3 regions of the Ralstonia sp. 24A2 genome follow, and region 1 is predicted to be linked to each of the others. Evidence: predicted binding sites of a transcription regulator. Region 1 holds the regulator's gene; each other region holds the start of a gene.

Region 1 (4,422 bases):
CGGTTCCTGACAACCTGTCAAATTGTGGGCGGTCCCCTTTTTTAGGCGCGTCGTGCGCGTCCGTAACGTCGGTTTGCCCGGCCAAGTGGTGAATTGAATCCATGGTGGTCCTTGAGGAAGGTTTGACTGCCGCACTCCGTAGCGGAATGTGCTTCGCAGTGCGCCTCAGCGAGGCGGTTTCAGCCTAGGCAGCGCCCAACCCGATGTTCAAGAAACAACACAACTTGATATTCCTTGATATTCAAGCGGGCTCCCTCAAGTGCGGGACTCGTCCATCCCCAGCGATGCCATGAAGAACCCTCACTACGATCCGGCCAAGCCCCACCACACGCCGGACGGCTTCCGCAACCGCTACCCTCACCCGCGCCCCGGCGGTGACTTCTGGAAATGGCAACGTGAGCGCCGCAAGGCCGGGCTCCCCAAGCCGCCCACGCTGGACCTCTCCTGCATTGCACCCAACCTGAGCGCGGTACACCAGCCGCCCGACGTGCCGCAGCTCACCTGGATCGGGCATGAAACGCTGCTGCTGCAGATTGACGGGCTGAACGTGCTGACCGACCCGGTGTTCTCCGAGCGCGCCTCGCCGCTGTCGTTTACCGGCCCGCGCCGGCACCAGCCGCCGGGCCTGTCACTCAAGCAACTGCCGCATATCGACCTGGTGCTGATCTCGCACAACCACTACGACCATCTGGACAAAGCGAGCGTGCGTGCGCTGATGCGCCAGCCGGGCGGTGCACCGATGTTTTTCGTACCGCTGGGCATCGACCACTGGTTCGCGCGCAACGTGCGGGGCACGCGCCTCACGGGTGAGGGGGGCAACATGAGCGCCAACGTACGCGCCTTCGACTGGGACGACGAGGCCAACTTCGGCCCCTTCACCGCGCACTTCTGCGCCGTGCAGCATTGGTCCGCACGCGGCCTGTACGACCGCAACCAGACCCTATGGGGCAGTTGGGCATTGCTGCATCCGCGCCTGCGCTTCTGGTTCTCGGGCGATCTGGGGTATTCGCAGGACACGCGCGACATCGGCACACGCTTCGGCCACTTTGATGTGGCCGCGATTGCCGTGGGCGCCTACGAGCCGCGCTGGTTCATGAAGGCCCAGCACATCGACCCCACCGAGGCGGTGCAGGTCATGCATGACGTCGGCGCGCGGCAGGCGGTGGGCATCCACTGGGGCACGTTCGCGCTGACGGACGAACCGCTCGACCAGCCCATCGCCGATCTGGCCCATGCATTGAAGGCCGCCGATGTGCCCGCAGAGCGCTTCGCCCTTTTCAAGCATGGCGAGACACGCGTGTGGGATGCCGCGACGCAACGCCTCGTCACCGCATTGCCCAAAGAAAAATCGCGGCCGCGAGATGACTCGCTAGCCGCGCAGTAAAACTCTGGCAGGTAACGCTACGGACTAAGCCGGCATCAGGTCGGTGTCGGCAGCCATGCACGGTCACGCAGACGGGCGCGGATGCGTGCGATGGCCTGGCTGTGGATCTGGCACACGCGCGATTCCGACACGCCCATCACGGCGCCGATCTCACGCAGGTTCAGATCCTGCTCGTAGTAGAGGCTCATCATGAGCTTCTCGCGCTCGGGCAGGCCCTCGATGGCGGCCACCACCGATTCGCGCAGGTCGTGGTCCAGCAACTGGTCCAGCGGCGTGGAATCGTTCTCGGCGGCGCGGTTCTCGATGAAGGCGTCGGCGTCTTCGCGGTCGAAATCTTCGTAGTACAGGAGCTGGCTGCCTTGCAGGTCGACCAGTTGCTTCTGGTAGTCGGCCAGCGACATGCCCAGCGCGGTGGCAATCTCGGTTTCGGTTGGCGCGCGGCCCTTTTGCTGCTGCAGCTTCTGGATCGCCTGCTCGATCGTGCGGGCGTTGCGGCGCAGGCCGCGCGGCAGCCAGTCGGAGCCACGCAGCTCATCGAGGATGGCACCACGGATACGCTGGGCCGCATAGAACTCGAACTGCACGCCCTGCGTTTCTTCATAACGCGACAGCGCATCGAGCAAGCCCATCATGCCGGCCTGGATCAGATCGTCGAGTTCGACGCTGGCCGGCAGCTTCACCATCATCTGGTTGGCAATGCGGCGCACCAGCGGTGCGTACGTCGCCATCTCGTCGGACTTGGTCTTGCGACCGGTTGCGGTGTACATATCCATGCCTGCCTTTGGCGCTTCGTTCATGGTGCGCCTCAATAAACCATCTCGGCCGCGCGCGCGGTGGCGCGGGGCGTCAGGATCGACGTTGTTTGTGCCGCCTCATGGGCCGCCGCATCCGGCGCAGCCTGAGTCGGTTCTTGCGCCGATACCATCACCCGCGATGCCACAGCACTGTCGGTGCCATCTGCGGCCTGGGCCTCGGCGCTGGCCCAGCTCAGCATCTCTTCGGCAAGCTGGCGGAAGGCCATGGCCGAAGGCGATGCGGGAAACGCGCTCGCCACGGGCTTGCCGAGCGAGAGCGCCAGTTCTACGTGCCGGTCTTCCGGCAGATAACCGGCAAAGTCGATGCGGGTGTTCAGGTACTGACCCACCGTGTTGGCCAGGTTGCCGAACACGCGTACGGCGGAGTCGACCGAATGCGCGCCGCAGACCACCGTGCGGATACCAGCACCACCCTGCAGCCCCGCGGTTTTCTTGAGCAGCGTGTACGCGCTCTTGATCCCTTCCGGGCCATCGGAGAACACCAGCAGCACGTCATCGCAGGCTTCGGCCACCGTACCCAGCGCACGGCTGCCGAAATGCGCGGCCACCAGGGTGACGTCGGCGCTGTCGTCGTGCTGCTCAAGCATGCCGGCCACCGCCAGCATGGTCTGGGCACTCACCACGGCAGCGTCGCGACCCATGGCTGACAACGCAATGCGCAGGTTGTCGACAAAGTCGTCGATCTGCTCTTCTGCACCGATCACCAGCACGCGGCGGCTGGCCACCTGGCCGAGCATGCGGCGCAGTCCGGCGGCCTGATCCTTGGCGAATGGGGTCGTCATGGTCGCCCCTCTTTGTTATGCGAAATCGAAAGCGGCCAGGCCCGGTTCGCGGCCGCGTGCGGCGCCTTGCGCCACCAGCAGCGATTCATCCGAATCCAGCGCGAACGACGATTGCTCGGCACTTGCACGGAAGCTGCGGTGGATCAGCAGCTTCTTGTTCGGTACTGCAATGTCCTCCGGCACACGCTGGCCGTACGACACGTAGTGCAGCGGCAGGCGGCGGCGGATCATCACGTCCATCGCGTGGCCCACCGAGGCGGCCTCGTCGATCTTGGTCAGGATGCAGCCAGCCAGGTTGGCATCGCGGTAGGCGCCCACCACTTCATCGAGCGTCTTGCCGTTGCTCGCGGCATTCAGCAGCAGCAGGCGTTTGATGGACGGGCCCACGGCGTGCAGCATCGCCATCTGTTCGGACACCGCGCGGTCACGCTGGCTCATGCCGATGGTGTCGATCAGCACGACGTGCTTCTCGCGCAGATCGTTCAGCGCCAGGCTCAGGTCTTGCGCGTCTTTCACGGCATGCACCGAGACGCCCAGGATCTTGCCGTAGATGCGCAGTTGTTCGTGGCCGCCGATCCGGTAGCTGTCGGTCGAGAGCAGCGCCACGCGCGATGCGCCATGGCGCAGCACGAAGCGCGCAGCCAGCTTGGCGGTCGTGGTGGTCTTGCCCACACCGGTCGGGCCCATCAGGGCAAACACGCCGCCCTGGTCGAGCAGGCTGTTTTCATCCGACACGGTGGTCAGGTTCTTTTCAATGGCGCGCTGCACGAAATCCAGCGCACCTTCATACGTGTCGTGCTGCGGCATGTTCTCCAGCACGTAGCGCGTGAGCTGTGCCGAGAAACCCGCGTTCAGCATGGTCTGGAACAGGCGCGTGCGCACCGGATCGCCCAGCTTCACACCCAGCGAAGCCAGGCTCGACATGGCGTCGTTCAGCGTGCTCTTGAGCACGTCGATCTCGCTGACCATGCGGCGGGTCATCGCGTCGGTTTCGGCCCGAATGCTCTCTTTCATGTCGGCTTGGATGGCCGAGCGCTGCAGGCTCACGTCTTCGCGCGGAGCGTCAGGTTTGGCCATCGAATCCTCCATGCGGACGAAGATGTCGGCCGGCTTGGCGGACTCAACTTGCGGTTGCGGGCGGGCAATCTGCTGCTCGGCGGCGCGGGCTGCACGCGCTTGGGCTTCCACGCGCTCAGCAAACGAGCGCAGCGTGGTCGGCTGCTCATCGTGCTCACGGCGGGCGGCCGGGCGCTTGATCTGCTCGACGGGTTCGTCTTCCGGCACCACGGTGCGGCGGGCGATGAACTGGGCCGTGCTGGCCAGCGTCTGGGCGGCATCTTCGTTGGCGCGCTCCAGCGACAGGCCTGCCAGCATGCGGGTGGAGGCCACCAGCGGGTCCACACCCAGCAGCGTTTCCGATGTACCGAGCTCCACGTCGTCA
Region 2 (4,422 bases), 1.3 Mb from region 1:
CCCCGATCGCCACGCAAACAGAAAGCTGGAGCGGTATCCAGCTTGCCCACCCCGTCATGACAAAGATCCGGTGCGCGACCAGCGCACCCGCCGCGCCGATCAACCCGCTCAGCAGCCAGAGCGGGAAATACGCACCGAAGATGGCGTACGAGGGCGCGCCATGCGTGCTGCAGCCTTGAAGTGCCAACCCCAAGCCCGCCAGGGCAGGAACCAGCAAGACGCGCGTCGGAATGGACAGGTTTCGGCGTGGCATCGATGTCTCGGCGCCGCCCGCCAGCATGGCGCTGACTGGATCGACGATGGATCAGGGCCGAGTCACTTTATCAGCACACTTTGTGCTTGACCAGTTGTAACAAACCACGCCGCGCCCCCCACCCTCAAGGCCGATTCGGTCTATGTCTTCAGTTGGGCGGTATTTGACGCGGCAATGAGGTTGGCGGCAGGGGTGTCGTCCTTCAGATCGATGCCGCTGCGGCCGAGCGCCAGTGCGCCCTTGAGCAGGAACACGAGTTTGTCCGCCGCTTGGTCATAGCCCAATCCTGCCGGCCGGACGTTCGAGATGCAGTTGCGCTCGGCGTCGGTACGGCCAACGCGCGGCGCGTGTGTGAGGTAGATGCCGAGACTGTCGGGTGAGCTCAGGCCGGGTCGTTCACCAATGAGCATGACCACCTGGCGCGCGCTCAGCAGTTCGCCAATCTCATCGCCCAGTGCCACGCGGGATTGCTCGGCAATGACGACGGGGCCAATCGACCAGTCCGCCGGCAAGCGTTCGCGCACGCTGTGCAGGAGCGGCACGCCGTGGCTCTGTGCAGCCACTGCCGAGAGGCCGTCGGCAATCACGAAGATGGTGTCGAACGGTATTGCGGGCCGTGCCGCAGCAAGGCTTGCGCGGCTGGCATCGCTCAGGCGTCGGCCCAGGTCCGGCCGGCGCAGATACTGGGCCCGGTCTGCGGCGGCGCTATGCGCGCTCAGGCTGGTGAAGCCCGCTTGCTCAATCGCGGCAGCCAAGGATGGACCGTCGAGCGGCTGGTGTACGGCATCGCGGGCTTGTGCGTGCGCCAGACCAAAGGCGAGCACGGCATCGGTGGTCTGGCTGTTGCCGACCCGGCCCAGTGCGATGCGCGCATCGGTCAACGCACGCAAGTGCGCCCAGGGGTTGGGTTGAACGAGATTTCGCGTCGACATGGCGGGCCTTACAGCGTGTGCGCCAGCTGCAGCAGCGGCTGGCGTGCGGTGGCGTCTTGCAGGCGGCCGGCCATGTCGACAATGCCCATGCTTTGCAGCCACGCCTCGAACTCCGGTGCGGGCCGCAGGCCCTGCGTGTCGCGCAGGTAGAGCGCGTCATGAAACGACGTGCTCTGGTAGTTCAGCATGATGTCGTCGGCGCCCGGCACCCCCATGATGAAGTGGATGCCTGCCACGCCAAACAGCGTCAACAGGGTATCCATGTCGTCCTGGTCAGCCTCGGCATGGTTGGTGTAGCAGACGTCGCAGCCCATTGGCAGGCCCATCAACTTGCCGCAGAAATGGTCTTCCAGACCGGCGCGAATGATCTGCTTACCGTCATACAGATACTCCGGCCCGATAAAGCCAACCACCGTATTGACCAGCAACGGCGAGAACGCCCGTGCAACCGCGTAGGCTCGCGCCTCCATGGTCTGCTGGTCAACACCATGGTGTGCATTGGCCGACAGCGCACTGCCCTGCCCGGTTTCGAAATACATCAGGTTGTTGCCGACGGTGCCGCGCGCCAGGCTTTGTGCGGCGTCATGCGCCTCCGCCAGCAGTGCAAGGCTGATCCCGAACCCCGCATTGGCCTGCTCGCTGCCCGCGACGGATTGGAACACCAGATCCACCGGCGCCCCCTGTTCAATCGCACGCACCGTATTGGTGACGTGGGTCAGCACACAGGATTGCGTGGGAATGGCATAGCGGTCGCGCAACTCGTCGATCAACTGCAGCAGCGAGACGATGGCGCCCAGGTTGTCGGTGGCCGGGTTGACGCCGATGGTGGCGTCGCCGCAGCCGTAGAGCAGCCCGTCGATGATCGACGCGGCAATGCCCTTGGGGTCATCCGTCGGGTGATTGGGCTGCAGCCGGACCGACAATCGCCCAGGCAAGCCGATGGTGTTGCGAAAACGCGTGACCACGCGGCACTTGCGGGCGACGGCAATCAGGTCTTGGTTGCGCATCAGCTTGCTGACGGCTGCGGCCATCTCCGGCGTAATGCCGGGCGCGACCTTGGCCAGGGCCGCACAGTCGGTCTCATGCAGGAGCAGCCAGTTGCGGAATTCCCCCACCGTGAACGACGCGATGGGCCTGAACGCCTGTGCATCGTGGCTATCCAGGATCAAGCGCGTGACCTCGTCGTCCTCATAGGGCACGAGCACTTCGCTCAGGAAGACCGACATCGGCACGTCCGCCAGCGCCATGCGGGCCGCCATGCGTTCGGCTTCGCTGGTGGCGGCAAGACCGGCAAGGTAATCGCCCGAGCGCGCCGGGCTGGCCTTGGCCAGCAGCGTCTTGAGATCGTTGAACACATGGCGCTGTGCGCCGACGGTGTGGGCAAAGTGCATGATGGGATATACGCTTGAGAAGTGCGGCGTTGCAACGTCTACCGTCTCACTTTAGGCGCCGGCAGCCCTGGCGCTTGTTAAGACTGCGGGGTTGGCTCGCTTGCCGTTTGAAACGGCCACCCCCCTCCTCCCAGCCAACCTCCCCTCGCATTCTTTCGGTTTCCTGACGGAATCCGCACAAAAAAGTCTGCCTAGACAGGGTTTGCCCTAAAGAAGTGCGCTCGGCTGCCGTCACATTGTGAAGAAACAACCGTTTGCGCGCGCGCGTTCTCACCCATGGCGACGACCAACACCTACATCCCACCGATCTCCCTCCCGGGCATCGGCACCAACATCGACGTCAACAACCTGGTCACCAAGCTGATGCAGGCTGAAGGCAAGGGGATGGTGGTTCACCAGAACCAGCAGAAGGTCTTTCAGGCACAGCTCTCTGCGGTGGGTTCGCTCAAGAGCGCGCTGTCGTCCTTCCAGACGGCGATGGCCAACCTGACCAACGCCGACACCTTCAGCGGCATGAAGGCCAGCGGGTACGACACGTCGATCCTGAACGTGAACGTGGGCAGCACGGCGCCGTCGGGCACGTACAACGTCAAGGTGACGCAGTTGGCACAGGCGCAGGTGCTGAGCGCGCAAGGTCAGGCGTCCAACAAGGTGCCGGTGGGCAGCGGCACGCCCACCACGATCTCGTTCTCGTTCGGCACGGTGTCGGGGGGCACCTTTACCGACGGCAAGTACACCGGCGCCACGTTCACGCAGAACGGCAACCTGGCGGGCGGCTCCATCAAGATCGATGCCTCCAACAACACGCTGTCGGGCATTCGGGACGCGATCAACTCGGCCAATCTGGGTGTATCGGCCAGCATCGTCAACGACGGTAGCGGCAACCCGTACCGCCTGGTGCTGACCTCCACCGCCGGTGGCGCCAATTCGGAGATGAAGATCTCGGTGTCGGGCGATTCGACGCTGCAATCGCTGCTGGCGCACGATCCGTCCGGCACGCAAAACATGACCGAAGTGGCCACGGGCCAGAACGCCCTGGCCAACGTCAACGGCATCAATGTGCAAAGCCCCACCAACACTCTCACGGATGTGGTGGATGGCACGTCGTTCACGCTGTCCAAGACCGGCAACACAACGGTGACAGTGGGCAACGATGCGGGTCAGGCCAGCCAGTCGGTGCTGAACTTCGTCAAGGCTTACAACGCCCTGCGCATCCAACTCAATTCGTTGACCAGGTTTGATACCGCCAATGCCGCCAACAACGGCGCGCTGGCGGGGGATGTCAGCACCAAGGCGCTGATCAACCAGGTGACAGACGTGCTTGGCCAGGGGATCGGCAATGGCGCATTCCAATCACTGGGCAGCATTGGTGTGACGATGGACAAGGAAGGCACACTGTCGATTGACGACAGCAAGCTCACCGCGGCCCTCAAGAAATCGCCCGGCCAGGTGGCTGCGCTGTTTGCGGGCACCGGCACAGCAACGGACTCGATGCTCAAGGTCTCGGCCTTCTCCAAGACCACGCAGGCCGGCAACTACGCCATCAACGTTACGCAGTTGGCGACGCAGGGCTCACTCAAGGGCTCGGCGGCAGCCAATACGACGATCCAGAGCGGCGTGAACGACAGCCTGTCGGTCACGCTCAGCGGCATCACCACCAGCATCAAGGTGCCGGCCGGCAGCTACACGCCGCAAAGCCTGGCCGCCCAGGTGCAGAGCCAGATCAATGCTTCGCCGGATCTGCAGAAGGCCAAGGTGGATGTCGCGATTGCGGCGGATGCCAACGGCGTGCTGACGTTCACTGACCGCCAGTACGGCTCGATGTCGACGGTGTCGGTGTCGGGCA
Region 3 (4,422 bases), 780 kb from region 1:
GTCGGGTCGTTGGCCACGGTCACGGTGGTGCTGCCCGTCTTGGCCAGCGTGAACGACGTGCCGTCCACCACGTTGGACAACGTGTTGGTCGGGCTCTGCACGGCAATGCCATTGATGGTGGCCTGGGCGTTCTGGCCCGTGGTCACCTCGGTCATGTTCTGCGTGCCGGCGGGGTCTTGCGAGAGCAGCGATTGCAGCGTCGCATCGCCTGACACGGAAATCTTCATCTCCGAGTTGGAGCCACCCGCCGTGGAGGTCAGCACCAGACGGTACGGACTGCCGCTGCCGTCATCCACGATGCTGGCCGAGACACCCAGGTTGGCCGAGTTGATGGCATCACGAATGCCAGCCAGCGTGTTGTTGGACGAATTAATGGTGATCGAGCCGCCGGCCAAGCTGCCGTTCTGCGTGAACGTGGAGCCGGTGTACTTGCCGCCCGAGAGGCTGCCGCCCGATACCGAGCCGAACGAAAACGAAATCGTCGTGGACGTGCCGCTGCCGATGGCCGTGGTGGTGGACGTCTGCCCTTGCGCGGCCAGCACCTGCGATTGCGCAAGCTGCGTCACGTTGACGGCATACGAACTGGCCGGCGCCGAGCCGGTGACGGATGCACTCAGCACCGACGCGTCATAGCCGCTCGCCTTCATGGCGCTGTAGTTCGATGCAGTGGTCAGATTCGACAGTGCAGTCTGGAAGGTCGACAGCGCGCTCTTGAGCGTGCCCACGGCCGAGAGCTGCGTCTGATACGAGCTCTGCTGGGTCTGCAACTGTGTCAGCGGCCGGCTTTCCACGCTCATCAGGCTGGAGACCAGCGAATTGACGTCGATGCTCGTCCCGATACCGGGGATCGAGATCGGCGGTACATAGCCGCCGGTTGTGGAAGAGGTCGTAGTAGTCGCCATGATCGAATCTGGTGAGCGTCTGCTTGGCGGGAAGTCTCTCTTGTCAACGGCAGCGCCGGCCACTTCTTTAGGGCATGGCGCCCATACGCCACCCCTGATGAAGGGGGGTGTCGTTCAGCCAAAAAAAAGGCCGGCGCCCCGAAGAGCGCCGACCCTTGTCCCAGCCGCCAAGCGGCCGGGCCAGCTTCCGTCTGCTATTAGCCCTTCAGCAGGTTCAGGATGCTGTTCGGTGCCGAGTTGGCTTGCGCCAGCATGGCCGTACCTGCTTGCTGCAGGATGTTCTGGCGGGTCATGTTCGACGTTTCAGCCGCGTAGTCGGTGTCGATCATGGCGGACTTTGCAGCCGACAGAGCGGTGTTCGACGAGGTCAGCGTGTTGATGGTCGAGCTCAGACCGCTTTGCTGTGCACCCAGGCTGGCACGTGCCGACTTCAGGCTGGCCAGGTCGGTATCGATGGCCGCCTGAGCTGCCGTGGCGTTGGCAGTCGACGTGACGCTCGTGCCGGTCAGCGTGCCGAAGCTTGCCATGTTGGCGTTGGTCACCGTTGCCACGTCGGTTGCCGAGCTTTGGCCGTATTGGAACGTCGTGGACGTCACCGTGCCGTCGAACAGCTTGGCGCCGTTGTAGTTGGCGTTCGTCTCGATGTTCTTGTTGGCCGAGGCCAGCTGTTGGTATTCCTTGTCCAGGTTGGCCTGGTCGGTGGTCGACAGACCGCCGTTGTTGGCTTCCACAGCCAGCTGACGCATACGTTGCAGGTTGTTTTCAACCTGGCCCAGGTACGAGTCGGCCGTTTGCAGGTACGACTGTGCGTTGTTGGCGTTCTGGATACCTTGGGTTTGCGAGTTCAGCGTGGTGGTCAGGCTCGACGACACAGCGTAAGCGGCGGCATCGTCCTTGGCGCTGTTCACGCGCAGACCGGTCGACAGACGTTGCAGCGACGTTTGCAGAGCGTTCTGCGATTGCGACAGAGCTTGCTGCGTTTGCAGGGACGAGATGTTGGTATTAAGGCTGAGGGACATGACGGCTCCTAAGTTTCCCGATGGCGTTGTTGCCCGTTTGGTTGCTCGTTCCGGCTAGGCCGGGCAACGTGACCTGCAACTTGAAGGGGATCAGGTCTGCGTTGTACTCAGGTTATCGGTGGCCGCGGCAGAAAGTTTAGGGGCAACTTGACAAATTTGTGCGCGAGCGGCGGTTTGGCCTGGCGGGACACCCTACTTTCACCCCCTACCAAAAGAGGCACTGGGCGTCCTTCTTGGCGGATAGGTGCTCGGCTATACTCGATCGATCCGTTCAGAGGCGCCCGCATCCCTATATAGAGAGCGCCATCGCACAGATGGGGAGTTGCAAGCCCGCCGGACCAGCCCAAACCTGCCGGCGGTTAGAAGAGCTCAAGTCGAGCCCGTTTGACCCGCAACGCCCACCATGCTCAACGTTCTGATTGTCGAACCGCACGATATTGCCCGTGCCGGCTTGCGCCAGATCCTCAAGGATTCACGCCTGGCCCGGCAGATCGAGGCAGTGCCCGACCTGCACAACGCCAACCAAGACCTGCTTGCCGAACGCGAGTGGGACGTCATGCTGTTCTCGGTGGAATCTGCCACCGGTGACGAATTCCTGACCATCAAGACCGTCCGCCAGCAGCACGCACGCCTGGCCGTACTGGCACTGGGCCGTCATCCCGAGGCGTTGCTGGCCGTGCGGGCGCTCAAGGCCGGCGCGTCCGGCTATCTGCCGATGGACGCCAGCCAGCCGCAACTGCTGGCGGCCGTCAACGCCATCTCCAAGGGCAAGAAATACCTGCCGTCTGACATGGTGGAAGTGCTGGCCGACAACCTGAACGTCGACTGGGACAAGCCCCGCCATGACATCCTGTCCGACCGGGAATTCCAGACCCTGCGCATGCTCGGCTCCGGACGCACGCTGAGCGAGATTGCCGAGGCGTTGCAGATCAGCGCCAAGACAGTCAGCGTGTATCGGGGGCGGGTGCTCTCGAAAATGAAGCTGCGCAACAACGCCGAGGTGACCATGTACGTGGTCAGCAACGGGCTGCAGCTATAGGAGACGCGGTTCGCGCGGTAGGCGCAACCCGTACTGGCGCACGTTCTCGCGCACCAGATCCTGCACCGCGGATGGCTCCAGCGGCCGCGTGAGCAGATACCCCTGGTACTCGTCACAGCCGACTTCGCGCAGGAAATCGAGCTGCCCGGTGGTCTCCACGCCTTCGGCCACGGTCTTCATGCCCATTGCCTGGGCCATCATGATGATGGCCCGCGTGATGGCGGCGCGCTCGGCCACGTGCGGCAAATCCTGCACGAATGAGCGGTCGATCTTGAGCGTATCGATCGGGAACCTGTGCAGATACGACAGCGACGAATATCCGGTGCCAAAATCGTCCAGCGCCAGCGACACGCCCATGGCGCGCAGCTCGGTCAGCAGCGCATGCAGCGAGGGATCGTCGCGGATCAGGATGCCCTCGGTCATCTCCAGCTCAACCGCGTCGCCGGGCAAACCGCTGGTGGATAGCGCCCCGCGCACCATGGAACTGAGCTGCCCCGAGCTGAAGGCCTGCCCCGACAGGTTGATCGACATGCGCAGCTGCGGCAGCCCGATACGGCGCCAGCGCGCAAGCTGATCGCAAGCGGCGCGCAGGATCCAGCGGTCGATCTCGACGATCAGGCCGGTCTCTTCCGCGTCTTGAATGAACTGGCCGGGCATCATGCGGCCGAAATCCGCCGAGTTCCAGCGGATGAGCGCCTCAACACTGACGATGCGGCCGCTCTTTACGTCCACGCGCGGCTGGTAATCCGCGTAGAACTCGTTGCGGTCGCTGGCGCGGCGCAGGCCCGATTCAATGCGGAAGCGGCGCGAAACGCGGTCGTCCAGGTCGCTGGTGAAGGTCTGGAAGTTGTTGCGGCCGCGCTCCTTGGCCAGGTACATGGCCGCGTCGGCCTTGCGCAGCAGGGTGTTGGGGTCGTCGCCATCGTGCGGTGCCACGGCAATGCCGATCGACACGCCCAGGAACAGCTCCTGCCCGTCGATATGGAACGGTGCGCTGATGGCCGAGAGAATACGCTCGGCCACGCGCCGCGTGCCCAGACCGTCGAGCGCTTCGAGCATGACGACAAATTCGTCGCCGCCCAGGCGGGCCACGGTATCGGCCTCACGCGCGCAGGCTTGCAGACGGGCGGCCACTTCGCGCAGCAGCATGTCGCCAAACTGGTGGCCCAGCGTGTCGTTGACGTTCTTGAAACGGTCCAGATCCAGGAACATGACCGAAACGCGCGAGCGATTGCGGCGCGCAATGGCCAGCGCGTGCTCCAGACGGTCTTCCAGCGCGGAGCGGTTCAGCAAACCGGTGAGCGTGTCGTGCGTTGCCAGATGCCGGATGCGCTGCTGCGCCTCGCGAATCTGCGTGATGTCGACCAGCGACACCAGCACGGAGTAAGGCGGCAGGCCCGCATTGGCCCCGGCCGCGGGCACGGCGGTCATCGAGTGGCCGCCCTCGGTGTAAAGCGGCGTC

Evidence for each region. Region 1 encodes FliA, which starts transcription of late flagellar genes. Its sites were predicted from a motif close to CTAAAGTTTNNNNNNNNNNNGCCGNTA; they were not measured.
Region 2: the regulator FliA is predicted to act here: its motif matches at 2,784-2,810, upstream of fliD (flagellar filament capping protein FliD).
Region 3: the regulator FliA is predicted to act here: its motif matches at 2,035-2,061, upstream of ACS13N_RS23030 (flagellin N-terminal helical domain-containing protein).

Annotation. Positions count from the first base shown of each region.
Region 1 is NZ_JBPVZD010000003.1:434,304-438,725, forward strand. It holds gene ACS13N_RS19385 (hypothetical protein) at 1-135, opposite strand, end outside; gene ACS13N_RS19390 (MBL fold metallo-hydrolase) at 290-1,384, shown strand; gene ACS13N_RS19395 (RNA polymerase sigma factor FliA) at 1,420-2,181, opposite strand; gene ACS13N_RS19400 (MinD/ParA family ATP-binding protein) at 2,190-2,981, opposite strand; gene flhF (flagellar biosynthesis protein FlhF) at 2,997-4,422, opposite strand, start outside.
Region 2 is NZ_JBPVZD010000003.1:1,779,017-1,783,438, reverse strand. It holds gene ACS13N_RS25550 (hypothetical protein) at 1-253, opposite strand, end outside; gene eutC (ethanolamine ammonia-lyase subunit EutC) at 394-1,185, opposite strand; gene ACS13N_RS25540 (ethanolamine ammonia-lyase subunit EutB) at 1,194-2,576, opposite strand; gene fliD (flagellar filament capping protein FliD) at 2,853-4,422, shown strand, end outside.
Region 3 is NZ_JBPVZD010000003.1:1,215,640-1,220,061, reverse strand. It holds gene fliD (flagellar filament capping protein FliD) at 1-902, opposite strand, end outside; gene ACS13N_RS23030 (flagellin N-terminal helical domain-containing protein) at 1,100-1,921, opposite strand; gene ACS13N_RS23025 (LuxR C-terminal-related transcriptional regulator) at 2,325-2,960, shown strand; gene ACS13N_RS23020 (putative bifunctional diguanylate cyclase/phosphodiesterase) at 2,955-4,422, opposite strand, start outside.